4 regions of the Providencia sp. genome follow, and region 2 is predicted to be linked to each of the others. Evidence: predicted binding sites of a transcription regulator. Region 2 holds the regulator's gene; each other region holds the start of a gene.
What was found. The regulator Fur, encoded in region 2, represses iron uptake genes when iron is present. The targets are predictions, from matches to a motif close to ATAATAATGAGAACNACTATCAA.
Positions count from the first base shown of each region.

Region 1: a site for Fur is predicted at 1,259-1,281, ahead of sodA (superoxide dismutase [Mn]). Genes of this name have one in related genera too.
Region 3: a site for Fur is predicted at 2,186-2,208, ahead of ACTH6U_RS15015 (siderophore-interacting protein). Genes of this name have one in related genera too.
Region 4: a site for Fur is predicted at 2,047-2,069, ahead of feoA (ferrous iron transporter A). Genes of this name have one in related genera too.

Region 1 covers NZ_JBQDNB010000027.1:43,777-47,863, reverse strand. The annotation lists gene acs (acetate--CoA ligase) at 1-982, opposite strand, end outside; gene sodA (superoxide dismutase [Mn]) at 1,459-2,085, shown strand; gene yiiM (6-hydroxyaminopurine reductase) at 2,230-2,910, shown strand; gene ACTH6U_RS17185 (ATP-binding cassette domain-containing protein) at 2,928-4,087, opposite strand, start outside.
Region 2 covers NZ_JBQDNB010000006.1:99,383-103,469, forward strand. The annotation lists gene ACTH6U_RS07135 (type I secretion system permease/ATPase) at 1-1,207, shown strand, start outside; gene ybfE (LexA regulated protein) at 1,379-1,672, shown strand; gene fldA (flavodoxin FldA) at 1,823-2,350, shown strand; gene fur (ferric iron uptake transcriptional regulator) at 2,533-2,985, shown strand; gene ACTH6U_RS07155 (bactofilin family protein) at 3,759-4,087, shown strand, end outside.
Region 3 covers NZ_JBQDNB010000020.1:66,900-70,986, forward strand. The annotation lists gene ACTH6U_RS15000 (cytochrome ubiquinol oxidase subunit I) at 1-945, shown strand, start outside; gene cydB (cytochrome d ubiquinol oxidase subunit II) at 935-1,945, shown strand; gene ACTH6U_RS15010 (DUF2474 domain-containing protein) at 1,902-2,081, shown strand; gene ACTH6U_RS15015 (siderophore-interacting protein) at 2,244-3,083, shown strand; gene zinT (metal-binding protein ZinT) at 3,305-3,958, shown strand; gene phoH (phosphate starvation-inducible protein PhoH) at 4,051-4,087, opposite strand, start outside.
Region 4 covers NZ_JBQDNB010000005.1:100,301-104,387, reverse strand. The annotation lists gene feoB (Fe(2+) transporter permease subunit FeoB) at 1-1,704, opposite strand, end outside; gene feoA (ferrous iron transporter A) at 1,789-2,019, opposite strand; gene ACTH6U_RS06130 (Tex family protein) at 2,387-4,087, opposite strand, start outside.

The DNA.
Region 1 (4,087 bases), on a different contig from region 2:
CTGTTTTGGCACCGTTTGATAATGGACCATACAGTAGGTAGCTGTGACCTGTGACCCAGCCGACATCAGCTGTACACCAGTAAACCTCACCTGAGTGATAATCAAAGGTATACTTGAATGTTAATGTTGCATAGACCAGATAGCCACCCGTGGTGTGTAATACACCTTTAGGTTTGCCTGTAGAGCCAGAAGTGTAGAGGATAAACAGAGGGTCTTCTGCATTCATTTCTTCTGGTGGGCAGTCTGCACTGACACCTTGAATAATGTCATGCCACCATAGATCACGGCCTTCAACCCAGCTTGGTGAGTTTCCTGTACGGTGGTAAACGATAACATTTGTAACCGTGGTAACTTGTGGGTTTGTGAGGGCATCATCAACATTTTTCTTTAACGGGATTGCACGACCTGCGCGCAGCCCTTCGTCAGACGTGATGATAAGCTTAGCTTTACAGTCGATGACTCTGCCTGATACCGCTTCTGGTGAAAAACCTGCAAAAATGACCGTATGGATAGCTCCAATACGAGCACAAGCCAGCATTGCCACCGCAGCTTCAACAACCATTGGCATATAAATAGCGACGACATCACCTTTACGGATACCGTATTTTTTTAATACATTCGCAAACTGACTAACATCATGATGTAGTTCGCGATAAGTGACATGTTTTGATGATAATGGGTCATCACCTTCCCAAATAATCGCTGTTTGGTCACCTTTTTCAGCCAGATGGCGATCCAAGCAGTTCGCGCTTAAGTTTAAAGTACCATCTTCAAACCAACGGATATCAATATGTCCGGGGTCGAAAGAGGTGTTTTTGACACGGGTATACGGTTTTATCCAATTAACGATTTTTCCTTTTTCGCCCCAAAATCCTTCAGGGTCTTGAATCGAGCGTTGGTACTCATCGTTGTACTGTTGTTCGTTTATTAGGGCACTTTTAGCAATTGCAGTAGGAACTGGATGTTTAGTTATTTGAGTCATATTATTATCTCCTTGCAGATGTTAATACTATGTCAAAAAATAGTTAACTAAAGAGAAAAATAGATATTTGTTTTTCTTTTGAGCGGAAGATCACGTATTAATTGTAATCAGATTTTCAGGATTATCATTTGATGCTAAATGTAAATCTGAAGTTAAATGCTGAAAATATCAGATTATCTGGTTGTAAAGAAAATGAAATAGCTGGTGTATTGGTATTTGTTACTGAATTAGAGAGTAATGATAGCGGATGAGAAAGACCACAAAATTATTATGGATTTGATAATGATTTTCATTAACAGTAAAATAACTATAATGGTACTAATTCACAAGATGCGTAATTACGTAAGTGCATACCCTATTAGCCTTGTGTTGAAAATGAGAAGTTAAGGGTATGTACCCAAAATAGTTCGAGTTACAGGTAAGCTGCAACTTGGAGTAAGACGGGAAAATATTAATAAGTCACTGGAGACAATAATATGAGTTATACATTACCTGCTTTACCTTATGCTTATGATGCGCTGGAACCTCATTTTGACAAACAAACTATGGAAATCCACCATACTAAGCATCACCAGACTTATGTTACAAATACCAATACAGCATTAGAAAAATTACCTGAATTAGCAGGTTTAGATATTAATGTATTGATTCAAAAATTGGATCAAATCCCTGCTGATCAACGTACTTTTGTACGTAATAACGCAGGCGGCCATTCAAACCACACTTTCTTCTGGGATGGTTTGAAATTAGGTACTGAATTAAATGGCGAATTGAAAGCTGCGATTGAGCGTGATTTCGGTAGCGTAGATGCATTCAAAGAGACATTTGAGAAAGCCGCTGCAACACGTTTTGGTTCTGGTTGGGCATGGCTAGTACTTAAAGATGACGGCAAATTAGCTGTTGTATCAACTGCTAACCAAGACAGCCCGATTATGGGTGAAGCTATTTCTGGTGTATCAGGTTATCCAATCATTGGTTTAGATGTATGGGAACATGCATATTACCTGAAATTCCAAAATCGCCGTCCTGATTACATTAAGGCCTTCTGGTCAGTAGTGAATTGGGATGAAGCTGCAAAACGTTTTGCAGGAAAAACTAAATAATTTTGTTCAATTTTAATTGAATAATTTTGCAGGCATGATTTAAACCAAATCATGCCTGTTTTAATTTGGTCAATTATTGTTATATCTCATCGCATTCTTTATGATGGAAGCCCTTTGTGCTGACCTAAATAGAGACTAAAGCCAATGCAATTCCTTCCTCAAGTATTTATCGGCAAAATTCAATCAACGCAATCTTGTGGTCAAAGCGCTATTTATAAGCGAGAAGCGGATGGCTTATTGTCGTTAGGACAAATGGGGCTTGAAGGTGATGAGCAGGCGGAAAAACGTTTTCATGGTGGTCCCGATAGAGCATTGTGCCATTATCCAAGAGAACACTATGCTTTGTGGTTAAATGCTTACCCTGAACAGGAAGAGTTATTTATCCCACCTGCTTTTGGTGAAAATATATCAACAGAAGGTATGACAGAAGAAAGTGTATTTATTGGTGATATATTTGCTTGGGGTGATGCCCGTATTCAAGTGACCCAGCCCCGTTCCCCTTGTTATAAACTTAATGGCTTAACAGGGATCGAAAATTTTGCCCAAGTGATGCAAGAAACTGGGCGATGTGGTTGGTTATACCGAGTGATTAAAACCGGTAGTGTTAGCGCAAGCACACCCTTGAAGTTATTGAGCCGTAATAGTGATATTTCGGTACAAGAAGCGATTATGATAGCGTTCCATGCGCCTTATGATGAAGAGCTGTATCGTCGCCTTCTCAGTGCGGCTGGGTTATCGGCAAGTTGGAGTTTAACTATGCAAAATCGCTTGGATAATCGCTGTATTGAAGAATTTAGCCATCGTTTATTTGGTAAACGTGGCTAATATAATTCATATACTGTTCATGTATTGTGATGAATAAATTGTTGATACCAAGGGCTTCTATCTATCAGTTCGTAATGCGACCCTTGGTCAATTACCTTGCCATTTTCCATATAAATAATATGGTTAGCTTGTTGCGCCAACATGGGTTGATGAGTAACGATAATCCGAGTTTGCTGATGAGCTTCGCTGAGTAAATTAATAACTGAAGCAGTATTGATATAATCTAAGCTGGCGGTCGGTTCATCCATGAAAATAATATCAGGGTGACTTAAAAGTAGCCTTGCGATACATAAACGTTGTCTTTGCCCACCAGAAAGAGCCATACCTCCGGTTCCCACATCACTATCAAGTAATTCATCATCTGCATCCATGTTGAGTCTTGATAGCATTATGGCTATCTGTCGGTCATCAATATTATTGATATGAAGAGATAAATTTTGCCGTAAGCTGCCACTAAATAGGCGGCTATCTTGAAAGAGTACACCTCGTTTTGCACAAAGTATTTGTTGGGATAGCTGGGTCACTTCTATGTTGCCGTAGCTTACAGTGCCTTGAGTGGGATCTTGTAAACGCGCTAATAAACTTAATAAGGTGCTTTTCCCCGCCCCTGATGGCCCGACGATAGCGGTCAATTCATTTTCTTTAAACGTTAACGTAATATTATTTAAAATTCTTTTTTTATCGTGGCTGTAATGGGATAGCGCATGACAACTCACTTGATTGCTTTCAGGATATCGAGATTCTTTCGGAAAAAAAAGTTCGTCTGTTTTAAGGGCTTGTTCTATTTGCGCTATGGCTTTTTTAGATTGGCGCAAGGCTTGGTCTAAATGGGACAATAGCCATAATGGTTCAATAAAACGAGCAAGTAATAGCATGCCCGCCAACCAGACATTTAGACTAAGCGTGGTGTTATTTACTGAAAAAATACCCATCATGGATAGAACACCAGCACAAAACAGACCAATAAAAATGATTTGAATCGATAATGAAAACAACAAATGAAAAGGAAGACTTTGGCGTTGTAGCTGTTTTTGGGTGTGATATTGGCTATTAAGCGCTAATTCTAGATTTTTTTGTTGGTTCTGACTAACTCCAGCACGACGTATTAAAGGCTGGTGGGTTGCAAAATTATCAAGAGCACTAATAACTTCCTGTTGAGAAACATAAACTTTTTGCT
Region 2 (4,087 bases):
CCTTTGGCTAATTCTTGGGCCTATTATTCGTCAACAAACCGAAAAAGCCTATCAGGCTGATGAAAACGGACTAACCTTTCTCACGGAGACAATTACTGGTATTGAAACCGTTAAAACAACAGCAACAGAAAAATATTTCTATCAGCGTTGGCAAAAACTGCTCAGTAAACAGTTGATGCAAAATTTTAAAGTTTCTATTCGTAGCGTTGTCGCGACGCAATTAATGACATTAGTGAGTAAAATAACCACTGCACTATTATTATGGGTTGGAGTAAAAGAAGTCTTAAACGGCGGAATAACGGCAGGAGAGCTAGTTGCTTTTAATATGTTAAGTGCACATGTCACTCAACCCGTACTAAGATTTGCTCAAATTTGGCAGGATTTTCAACATACAATTATTTCATTACGTCGTGTTGGCGATATTTTAGATAGCCCGATTGAAAATGAGCGCAAAGGAATTGCAAGCTCTGCAACTATTCAAGGCCAAATTGATTTTCAAAATATTCGCTTTCGTTATCAACCCGAAACGCCAGAGGTACTTAATAATCTATCTTTATCCATTAAAGCTGGAGAGTTTATTGGTATTACCGGCCCTTCTGGCTCAGGTAAAAGTACCTTAACCAAATTACTACAGAGACTTTATATTCCGCAACATGGGCAAGTAATTGTTGATGGTATGGATTTGGCTGTAGCCGATACAATTGCATTACGTAGACGAATGAGCGTGGTCTTACAAGAAAGTATGCTATTTGTAGGAACAATTGCAGAAAATATTCGATTAAGCCATCCGCAAGCAAATGACGAACAACTCATTCATGCCGCTAAATTAGCAGGGGCTTATGATTTTATTATGTCGTTGCCCGATAACTTTAATTATCACTTATCAGAACGAGGACTAAATTTGTCAGGTGGCCAGCGTCAACGTATCGCTCTGGCTAGAGCCTTATTAACAGAACCTGATATTTTAATTCTTGATGAGGCAACCTCTGCTCTGGATTATGAATCAGAAGCCGCTATTATGGCAAATATGCCTTCGATCGCTAAAGGTAGAACAGTAATTAGCATTGCACACCGGCTCAATACAATTATGCATGCAGATAAAATTTGTGTCATTCATGATGGTGAAATCACCGAAATGGATACGCATGATAATTTGCTTAAACAAAATGGGTTATATGCAAGTTTGTGGCAACAACAAACTCAATAACAGTACAAAAAAGCATCACTAATATAGCAAGTGATGCTTTTTTATTAAAAGTGCCTTTTTTTTAATCTATCAAGTCCTTTGAGCATGTATGCAACTATGGCACTACAGAATCAGCTAGGGTATCATTGCGCGCTGAATTACTGGCACACCCCTCCTTTAGCAATAATAGATATGGCAAAAGAACAAACTGATCGCACTACACTGGATTTGTTCGCCGAGGAACGTAGGCCTGGGCGACCTAAAACTAGCCCGCTATCGCGGGATGAACAATTAAGAATCAACAAACGTAATCAACTTAAACGCGATAAAGTCAATGGATTACGCAGAGTTGAACTAAAACTAAATGAAGAAGCTGTCGCGGTATTGAATCAGTTAGCTGAAGAAAAAAATATAAGCCGTAGTGAATTAATTGAAGAAATATTGATGTCTCAACTAGAGCAAACCTCTGAGGCAACAAACAAATAATTTCATCTTGATGAATCACACAAATTTGACAGACTTATCAACGTTTTTTCGCCAAAATAGGGCGTAAAATTATACTTACTTTCGTTCTAATTTAGTTCTAGCAGGCGATAAATGTTAAAGCTGCTAGAAAAACAAGAGGTTAATCACTTTATGGCAGTCATCGGCATTTTCTTCGGAAGTGATACAGGTAACACAGAAAATATTGCCAAAATGATCCAAGAAAGATTAGGCAAGGACGTTGCAGAAATCCACGATATTGCTAAATGTAGCAAAGAAGACATCGAGGCTTTTGATATCCTACTTCTTGGTATCCCGACTTGGTATTACGGTGAAGCTCAATGTGATTGGGATGATTTTTTCCCAACGCTCGAAGAAATTAATTTTGAAGGCAAACTTGTCGCACTATTTGGTTGTGGTGACCAAGAAGATTATGCGGAATACTTCTGCGATGCGATGGGAACTATCCGCGATATTATCGAGCCAAGAGGCGCTGTTATCGTAGGTCATTGGCCGACTCAAGGTTATAACTTTGAAGTATCTAAAGGTATGGCTGATGATAACCATTTTATCGGCCTAGCAATTGATGAAGATCGCCAGCCAGAGCTGACTGATGAACGTGTTGATGCATGGGTAAAACAGATCTCTGAAGAAATGTCTCTTGCTGAAATTATTGGCTAATGCTCAATTAAGAGCTTAATCAGTAAGCTCTTAGAATATAATTATAATAATGAGACAATACATGGTTTCTATTTTTGTTTTCCATGCCTATAATTGTAAATCAGTTTAGAAGACAACTGGATTTATGTTAAAAATGTCTCATTATTGTTAAATTCATGATTCAAGATACAGGACAAACCCGCATGACAGACAACAATAAAGCATTGAAAAATGCTGGACTCAAAGTCACTCTTCCTAGATTAAAAATTCTGGAAGTACTTCAGGAGCCTGAGTGCCATCACGTCAGTGCGGAAGATCTCTATAAAAAGCTAATTGATATTGGTGAAGAGATCGGGTTGGCTACGGTATACCGTGTATTAAACCAATTTGATGATGCAGGTATTGTCACCCGTCATAATTTCGAGGGTGGAAAATCTGTATTCGAATTAACTCAGCAGCATCACCATGACCACTTAATCTGTTTGGATTGTGGAAAAGTGATTGAGTTTACTGATGAATCAATTGAAACTCGTCAGAGAAATATCGCTGCACGCCACGGAATTAAGCTATCTAACCATAGCTTGTACCTCTATGGCCACTGCACCGATGGTAATGACTGCCGTAGTAATGCTGATGCACATGAAGCAAAAGAATAACTTAGTACACTTATCGTGATGTCGATGACGTTACAGTAATGTTACGATTAAATCTTAAAATACCTGATAGCCTAAAGTTATCAGGTATTTTTTTTATATAGCTCATCTAACTGCCATCATTATTTATCACAACAACGCTTAAATTCATTTATTTAGCGCCATAAAAAAACATCTAACGCACCTTTTAAGAATCTCATATATTTAATCTATCTCTAACAGTAAAAAGCACCAATAGTTGACTTAAGTACTTAATTTATAACTTTTATTATCTGCTTTAATGTTAAAAATAAAGCTAAGCTATAATGTGTTGCAATTCAGTTTAAATCCTTTATATTAATTGGCTAATTATCTTATCCTTACTAATACATAAGACACAGGATAATACGTTAAAGGCACTTTATTTTGTTTACTTCATATACACAAAATTAATACCAATAAAGTCTTACACACAATACGCTAAATTAGAGTTAAATTATCTTAGCGTTATGAAATCCTACACTCAAAAAATTAAAATAAATACGCGTTTTAATTGTAACAATAGAATTAAGTTAACTTTCTGTAACCTAATTACCTTATGTTTTATTCAGTCGTTATAATAATTTGTAAGAGATTAAGTAATGAGAAAATCATATCTTTTTATTAATACTAGTTTTTTCTTCTGGTTTCTTACTTTGATAGCATGGATTTTTAGTCGCTCTACCCTGAGCCTATTTTCATTTGTATTATCAATTCTGTTCTTGGTCTTATACTTTAATCAGAAAAAGGTAAGTAAAATGTTCACCAGAAAACAAAATAAATCAGCACCAGAAAATGCCATATCAACGACTCAACCAGAGATCATACCAATGAGAGAAGAACAAACTGGCGTGTCAACACCGACAGTAAGTGAAGAAAAAACCAATACTATAATTGCTAGAGACGTTGTATTTGAAGGTAATATTACGGCAAATGAACTCGTTCATATCTATGGTAAAGTGATTGGAAATATCACAGGAAAAGATAATACTGTTAAAGTAATGTTAAATGGTCAAGTCACCGGAAATATAACCAGCAAAGAACTCGTTGTTAATGGCAAAGTTGAAGGTGAATGCTTATCTGATTC
Region 3 (4,087 bases), on a different contig from region 2:
ACCTGTATGGTGGCACTCGGAACGATAATTTCAACATTCTGGATATTGGCATCAAACAGTTTTATGCAAACACCACAAGGATTTGAAATTATTGATAATCGCATCGTTCCTGTAGATTGGATTGCGGTTATTTTTAACCCTTCATTCCCTTATCGCTTGCTGCACATGACAACAGCTGCATTCTTAGCTGCCGCCTTTTTTATTGGTGCATCCGCTGCATGGCACTTGCTAAAAGGCAACAAATCATCAGCAATGAAAAAAATGTTCTCCATGTCATTATGGCTGATCCTTGTATTAGCACCATTACAAGCACTTATTGGTGATTTTCATGGCCTTAATACCCTAAAACATCAGCCCGTAAAAGTCGCTGCGATGGAAGGACATTGGGAAAATAAACCGGGTGAAGCAACACCGCTGATCCTATTTGGTATTCCAAATCAACAAACGGAAACCACAGACTACGCCATTAAAATACCTTATCTTGCTAGCCTTATTTTAACCCATAGTATTGATAAACAAGTACCTGCGTTAAAAGAATATGCGCCAGAAGATAGACCAAATGTATTTATGGTGTTCTGGTCTTTCCGCGTAATGGTCGGTCTTGGTCTATTAATGATAGCTGCTGGTGTGTGGAGTGTTTGGCTGCGTTATCGTAAAAATCTATATGAATCGAAAACATTTTTACGTTTTATGTTTGTCATGGCGCCATCTGGACTCATCGCTATCCTAGCAGGTTGGTTTACGACTGAAATAGGAAGGCAACCTTGGGTAGTCTATGGATTACAGCGGACCTCTGATGCGGTAAGTGCTCATGGGGAAATGCACATGAGCATTAGCCTAATCGCTTTCTTTGTGGTTTATGGCGGTGTTTTTGGAATTGGCTACATGTACATGATGAAATTAATTCGTAAAGGTATCGCGGAGGATCAACCCCATGGGCATTGATTTACCACTTATTTGGTTTGTCATTATCGTATTTAGTATGTTGATGTATATCGTCATGGATGGATTCGATTTAGGCATTGGTATTCTCTACCCTGCACTAAAAGATAGTCAAGACCGTGACTTAATGATGAATAGCGTTGCGCCAGTGTGGGATGGCAATGAAACCTGGCTAGTTCTTGGCGGTGCTGCCTTATTTGGCGCTTTTCCATTGGCCTATGCAATTGTACTAGATGCGCTATCAATTCCCCTCACTTTCATGTTACTAGCGTTGATTTTCCGTGGCGTAGCATTTGAATTTCGCTTCAGAGCTGATGAATCTCATCGTCGTCATTGGGACCATGCTTTTATTTGGGGTTCGATTATTGCCACTTTTATGCAAGGGATCGTTGTTGGCGCATTCATTCAGGGATTCCATGTCGAAAACCGCGTATTTATGGGTGGATATTTTGATTGGTTCTCACCATTCCCATTATTTTGTGGTTTAGGTTTAGTTGTCGCTTATGCCCTACTTGCTTGTGGTTGGCTGATTATGAAAACTGAGGGGCATTTACGCCGTACAATGTACCGTGTTTTACGCCCATTAACCTTATTCATGGTTACAGTGATCGCGGCAATTAGTTTATGGACCCCCATTGTCAATGAGGCGGTGTTTGAACGTTGGTTTTCATTGCCTAATCTGTTTTTCTTCTTACCAGTTCCATTATTGGTTATAACTTGTACATGGCTAATATTCAAAAGCGCAAAGCGTCAACAACATGACAGCATTCCTTTTTTAGCCGCATTACTATTGATTTTCCTTGGTTTTACAGGTTTAGGTATTAGTATTTGGCCAAATCTTATTCCACCAGCAATTAGTTTCCGTGATGCAGCAGGGCCATCAGAAAGCCTAGGCTTTATGCTAGTCGGCGCATTATTTATTATTCCTGTTATTTTGGTTTACACCTATTGGAGTTACTATGTCTTCAGAGGAAAAATTACCCCAGATCAAGGCTACCACTGATAATCTAGTCATCTCCCCCTGGTGGAAGAAACTGGGCTGGATGGTGGCAATTTGGCTAGGCAGTGTATTAGCACTATTTGCATTTTCTTCCGCATTTAGATTACTGATGACCGCCGCTGGAATGAAAGTAAAATAAATATTCCTGATAAATACCGCACTCATAAAAGGTGCGGTATTTTTATCTGAAAATACATATAGTTCTTTTTTAATTTGAATGGTTATACTATTTCAATTCATGATATGATAATGATAACAATTACCATATAATAATATTATCATTTGAAAAAGGAGACCGTCCGTGGCTACAGAAAACCCCGTCGAAAAAAATATATACCGCCCGGCGCCACCACAGCTCATTCAAGTTAAATCCATTATTGATGTAAGCCCTTCAATCCGCAGCATTACCTTCACGGGTGAAAAATTAGCAAACTACCCGACAGATTGTGAAGGTGGACACCTTAAAATTTTTCTTGCCCCCGATTTAAAAAGCAAACCGACATTACCTGTCTTAACAGAAAAAGGTCGCAGTTGGCCAGAAAATGAACCTCGCCCTCTCGTACGCACTTATACCGTTCGGGCCATTCGTCCACAAGTTAGTGAAATTGATATTGAATTTGCAATGCATGATGGCGCTACTGGCCCTGCATATCTTTTTGCCCGTGATGCTAAACCGGGAAATTGGATGGGAATAAGCAATCCTGGTGGGCCAGATCCACTATTACCGATTAAATCTCAATATTTTATGGCTGGCGACTCAAGTTCTTTGCCTGCTATCGCATCATTACTAGAGAAAATGCCTGCTAGTGCACAAGGAAAAGTTGTTTTACGTCTCGACAGTCAAGGAGATGTACGTGAATTAACCAAACCTGCCGCTGTTGAAGTGATTTGGATTTGTGGCAATATCAGTAAAACAGCTGAACTAATTAGTACATTTAAATCATGGGATATTCCCACTAGTGATGCTGCATTTTGGATCGCAGGTGAAGACCAAATTATTCGTGAGTTACGCCGTTTTATTAGGCGCGAAAAAGGGTTTGGTCGTGATGATATTTACGCTATTCCATACTGGCGCCATGGTTATGATGAAGAAGGTTATCACAACCAACGTCATGAAGTTATGGATAACCCTGACGACTAGCCTACATCAATTTAACGTATCAATTAATCGGCCGTGTTTATCTCGGTCGATTATCTTTCATTATCTTCTAACTCTATTTTAATCCAAATCTATTCTTCCCTATTTTAATTCAATAGCCATTTCATCAATAAAAAACTTTCCCTACACGCAATTGTTATGTTATAACGTTTCAATTAATTATTCACATAACAAAATCATTTCAATAGACGGGGAAAATACCAGTGCCTAAAAATAAACTGTTAAATATCACACTAAGTGTCTCTCTAGCCCTTGGTAGTTTTAGTGTATTTGGTCATGGGTCACATAGTCATACACATCCTCAATCTGAAAAGGCGATACAGGCATCGAAAGGAATTTTTGAAGAAAGTGATGTAAAGGATAGGCAATTAAGTGACTGGCAAGGTGTCTGGGAGTCAGTCAACCCATTACTACTTAATGGAAAACTTGACTCTGTTTTAGAACACAAAGCAAAAAATAATAAAGACAAAAGCGTTGAGGAATATCGTCAATATTATAAGCAAGGTTATGCAACAGATATCAATAATATCGGCATTGAAAATAACGTCATTGAATTTACCGAGAACGGTGTAGTAAATTCATGCCATTATACTTATTCAGGGTATAAAATACTTAATTATATCTCTGGTAAAAAAGGGGTACGCTACCTATTTGAATGCCAAGATGCAAATTCAAAAGCACCTAAATATATTCAATTTAGCGATCATATTATTGAGCCTCAGCAGTCAGGTCATTTCCATCTTTATATGGGAAATGAATCACAAGAAAAATTATTAAATCAGCTTGATAATTGGCCAACTTACTACCCCTACTCTCTTACGGATGAACAAATTGTTCATGAGATGCTATATCATTAATTAAGCAACACCCCATAATAAATATGCCCCTATTTATTTACTAGGGGCATATAAAAGTAAAACGCTGCAGTAGTAGATTAGATCGTTATAAATTAGTTGTTATAAGCTAATAACGCCTTATGACAAAGT
Region 4 (4,087 bases), on a different contig from region 2:
ATCAGCGTGAACACCAATGGGTTGAAGAACCGGAGTAATCACTTTACTTACGGAAGCAAGGGCGGAATCATTAATGCTATCAACAGGTTTACCTGAAAATGAAAAGCTATTGAGCGCGCCAATAAAAATACTGGCAACTACGATGACTTTACCTGCGCGGATCACAAAGCCTTTTAAACGCTGCCAAGTTTGAATCAATAACGTTTTGAGGTGAGGGACATGATAAACCGGCAATTCCATCACAAACGGTGATGCTTCGCCGCGCATGAGCGTATGTTTTAATAACAACCCAGTCAAAATAGCGACCACAATACCGAGAAGGTATAAAGAAAAAACTATACTGGCACCATTTTTACCAAAGAAAGCGGCAGCGAATACAGCGAAAATAGCGAGTCGTGCACCACATGACATAAAGGGTGCCATTAATACTGTAATCAGTCTTTCCCGTGGAGCATCGAGTGTACGGGCACCCATAATTGATGGGACGTTACAACCAAATCCCACAATCAAAGGCACAAAAGATTTACCCGGTAAGCCCAGTGCTTGCATGAGCCTATCCATCACAAAAGCAGCACGAGCCATATAACCTGAATCTTCTAATAACGATAAGAATAGGTACATCATCCCGATTTGCGGCACTAATGGGAGAACTGTATTGATACCACCACCGACCCCTTGAGCGAGGAAAATGGTTAGCCATTCAGGGAAGTTAAAATAGGCACCAGTCCATTGAATACCGTGAATAAATATCGCCTCGGATGCACCTTCAAAGAAAGGTTGTAATGCGCCACCAATATTGATGGCTAAGACAAACATCAGGTACATCACGAATAAGAAAACAGGCACGCCAAGCCAACGATTCAGAATGTATTTATCAAGTGATTGAGTGAGTTTGTTGGGTTCAGCGGCACTATTATTAATTGCAGCATTACAAATTGTGGCGATAGATTGATAACGTGCATCCGCAATTAATAATTCAGGTTCTTCATGTAGATGTTCATTTAAGCGTAAGCGAATATCGGCAAGCTGCGTTTCTGAAATATTGGCTCGCTGACGACTATAGATATCGCCTTCTAATATTTGTAAGGATAACCAGCGGCGTTGTTGTTGGCTAAATTGTTGTGCTGAAATTTGTTCTGATAATGAATCGACAGCATCTAATAATTGAGGGGGATATTGGACTAACGCTTGTAGGCTATTTTGTGGTTGGCTATCGATAGCTTTTTTCAGCTTATCAATACCAGTTGCACGGGTGGATACCATTGGAATAACTGGGCAACCAAGTTGTTTTTCTAATTTTTCAATATCGATATCAATATGTTGGCTTTGCGCAATATCCAACATATTCAGCGCAACAATACAAGGTACGCCTAATTCAACTAATTGCAGCGTTAAGTAGAGATTTCGCTCTAAGTTAGAGGCATCAACGACGTTAATTAGCATATCGGCTTCGCCGCTCAAAATGAAATAACAGGCAATCTGTTCATCAAGAGAGGTTTGTTCCGAAATGGTGGTCAGTGAATAGGTGCCAGGAAGATCAACTAGCTCTATTTTATGATCCGCGGTATGGAAGCGGCCAACTTTTCGTTCGACAGTGACACCTGCCCAGTTACCTACCCGTTGGCGCGAACCGGTAAGCTGATTAAAGAGTGTTGTTTTACCGGCGTTGGGATTGCCGATTAGGCCGATAGTGAGTGGTTTCATAGTGTTTGCCAATAAATGTATTTGCCAGTGGAGAGTCTTGCCAATAGTTACAATAAGAATCTTATCGAGACCGATGACTTATTTTTACGCAGTTGGTGTTTCGTCTAGATTCAATAATGCTAAATCTTTTTTACGTAAAACTAAGCTGACTCGATGGGTTTCTATTTGAACAGGGTCACCAAAAGGTGCGACACGAACCACCTTAAATATGGACCCCGGCAATAAGCCAAGGGAAAGTAATTTTTGTCTATAAGCGGGGCTTATCTCTGGTGAGAAACCAAGTATTTTATAACTGCAATGAGGAAGTATAGCCATGTTGCCTTCCAATAATTTTAATGAATAACAATATTGATAATTATTATTAAAATAATAGATGCTTCCGTGATAAATGCGACGAAAAACAAAAATTAATCTAATTAACAATGATAATCATAATCATCTGCCTTTTGTTATATTTAGCCTCTTTTTTCGTCAATTTGGCTTGATATGGATCAACGAAGCGTTGAGTTGACAGTGTTTTGTTGGCGACGATGAGTTTAAGGCGTGAGTAAATATACGGAGTTAGATTTAAACAAAAGATGAGTTTTATTAATTTAATTTGTAATTGAATATATTGAAAACTAAACGCTTAATTAATAATCGACCCCATAACTATCATGTTATGGAGCCGATTAATGGATTTTTAACGTTTTTTGCCGAGTGCTGCCGCCAATGCATCACTCATGGCGCTATTGCCGGATGATGCTGAGTTTTGGCGAGATTGGCCTCTAGGCGCAGGTGCTTTACGTGTGTTTTTTTCTTGGGCTGGACTCGCATTGCGAGGCGCACTATTTGTGTCCCCAGGTTGTTCGTCTAAACGCATTGTCAGTGCAATACGTTTACGTGGAATATCCACATCGACCACTTTAACTTTGACGATTTCCCCTGTCTTGACGACTTTATGCGGATCTTCAACATAGCTATTGGATAGGGATGAGATGTGTACCAGTCCATCTTGGTGAACGCCGATGTCCACAAATGCCCCGAAGTTAGTGACGTTAGTTACCGTCCCTTCTAAGATCATTCCCGGAGTAAGGTCATTCATGGTTTCGACACCATCGGCAAAGGTTGCCGTTTTAAATTCAGGGCGAGGGTCACGGCCTGGTTTTTCAAGTTCTTTAATAATGTCAGTCACGGTCGGTACACCAAATTGCTCAGTGGTGAATTCACGCGGGCTTAAGCCGTTTAATACTTGTGAGTTACCCATGATTTCTTTTAGTGGCTGGCGGACGACTTCCAGAATTTTTTCCACGATAGGATAGGCTTCAGGGTGGACGGTTGATGCATCCAACGGATTGTTCCCATTGGTGATCCGCAAGAAACCGGCGCATTGTTCAAACGCTTTGGGGCCAAGACGCGCAACTTTTAACAGCTGTTTTCTATCAGCAAATTGGCCATTTTCATCACGCCAATCCACGACATTTTGCGCGATCATTTTACTCAAGCCTGCAACGCGAGTCAGTAGTGGAACTGATGCGGTATTAAGATCAACACCGACTGAGTTTACGCAGTCTTCAACCACTACATCAAGCTTACGCGCTAATTGTGTTTGGCTTACATCATGCTGATATTGGCCTACACCAATTGATTTCGGATCGATTTTAACCAGTTCTGCGAGAGGGTCTTGCAAGCGACGGGCAATAGATACTGCGCCACGTAAGGTCACATCAAGATTTGGAAACTCTAAAGCCGCTAATTCTGATGCCGAGTAAACGGATGCGCCAGCTTCGCTGACAATCACTTTCTGTGCAGTGACACCCGGATACTGATTTTGTACCTCAGCAAAGAAGCGTTCGGTTTCTCTTGATGCTGTCCCGTTACCGATAGCAACAAGCTCAACTTGGTGTTTTTGACACAGCTCTGCCACAATTGTGGCTGATTTTGCTGCTTGTCCAGTATGTGGATAAATTGTATCTGTCGCGATAACTTTACCGGTTGCATCGACAACGGCAACTTTAACACCTGTACGCAAACCTGGATCTAGCCCCATTGTTGCGCGCATACCAGCAGGCGCTGCCATTAGTAAGTCATTGAGATTACGGGCGAAGACATTAATGGCTTCTTCTTCTGCTTTCTCACGCAGTACACTCATGATCTCAGTTTCTAAATGCAGCAACACCTTAACACGCCATGTCCAGCTCACGACGGCCTTACGCCATTGGTCAGCAGGGGCATTATTTAAACGTAGGTCAAGGTGGCGAGTAATAATTTCTTCACAGTAACTTTCTTTTGGTGGCTCCTCAAATTGCGGGTCACAGTTGAGCGAAAGCTGCAAAATTCCTTCATTTCGGCCACGAAACATGGCGAGTGCGCGGTGGGATGGAACTTGGGAAACGGGTTCTTG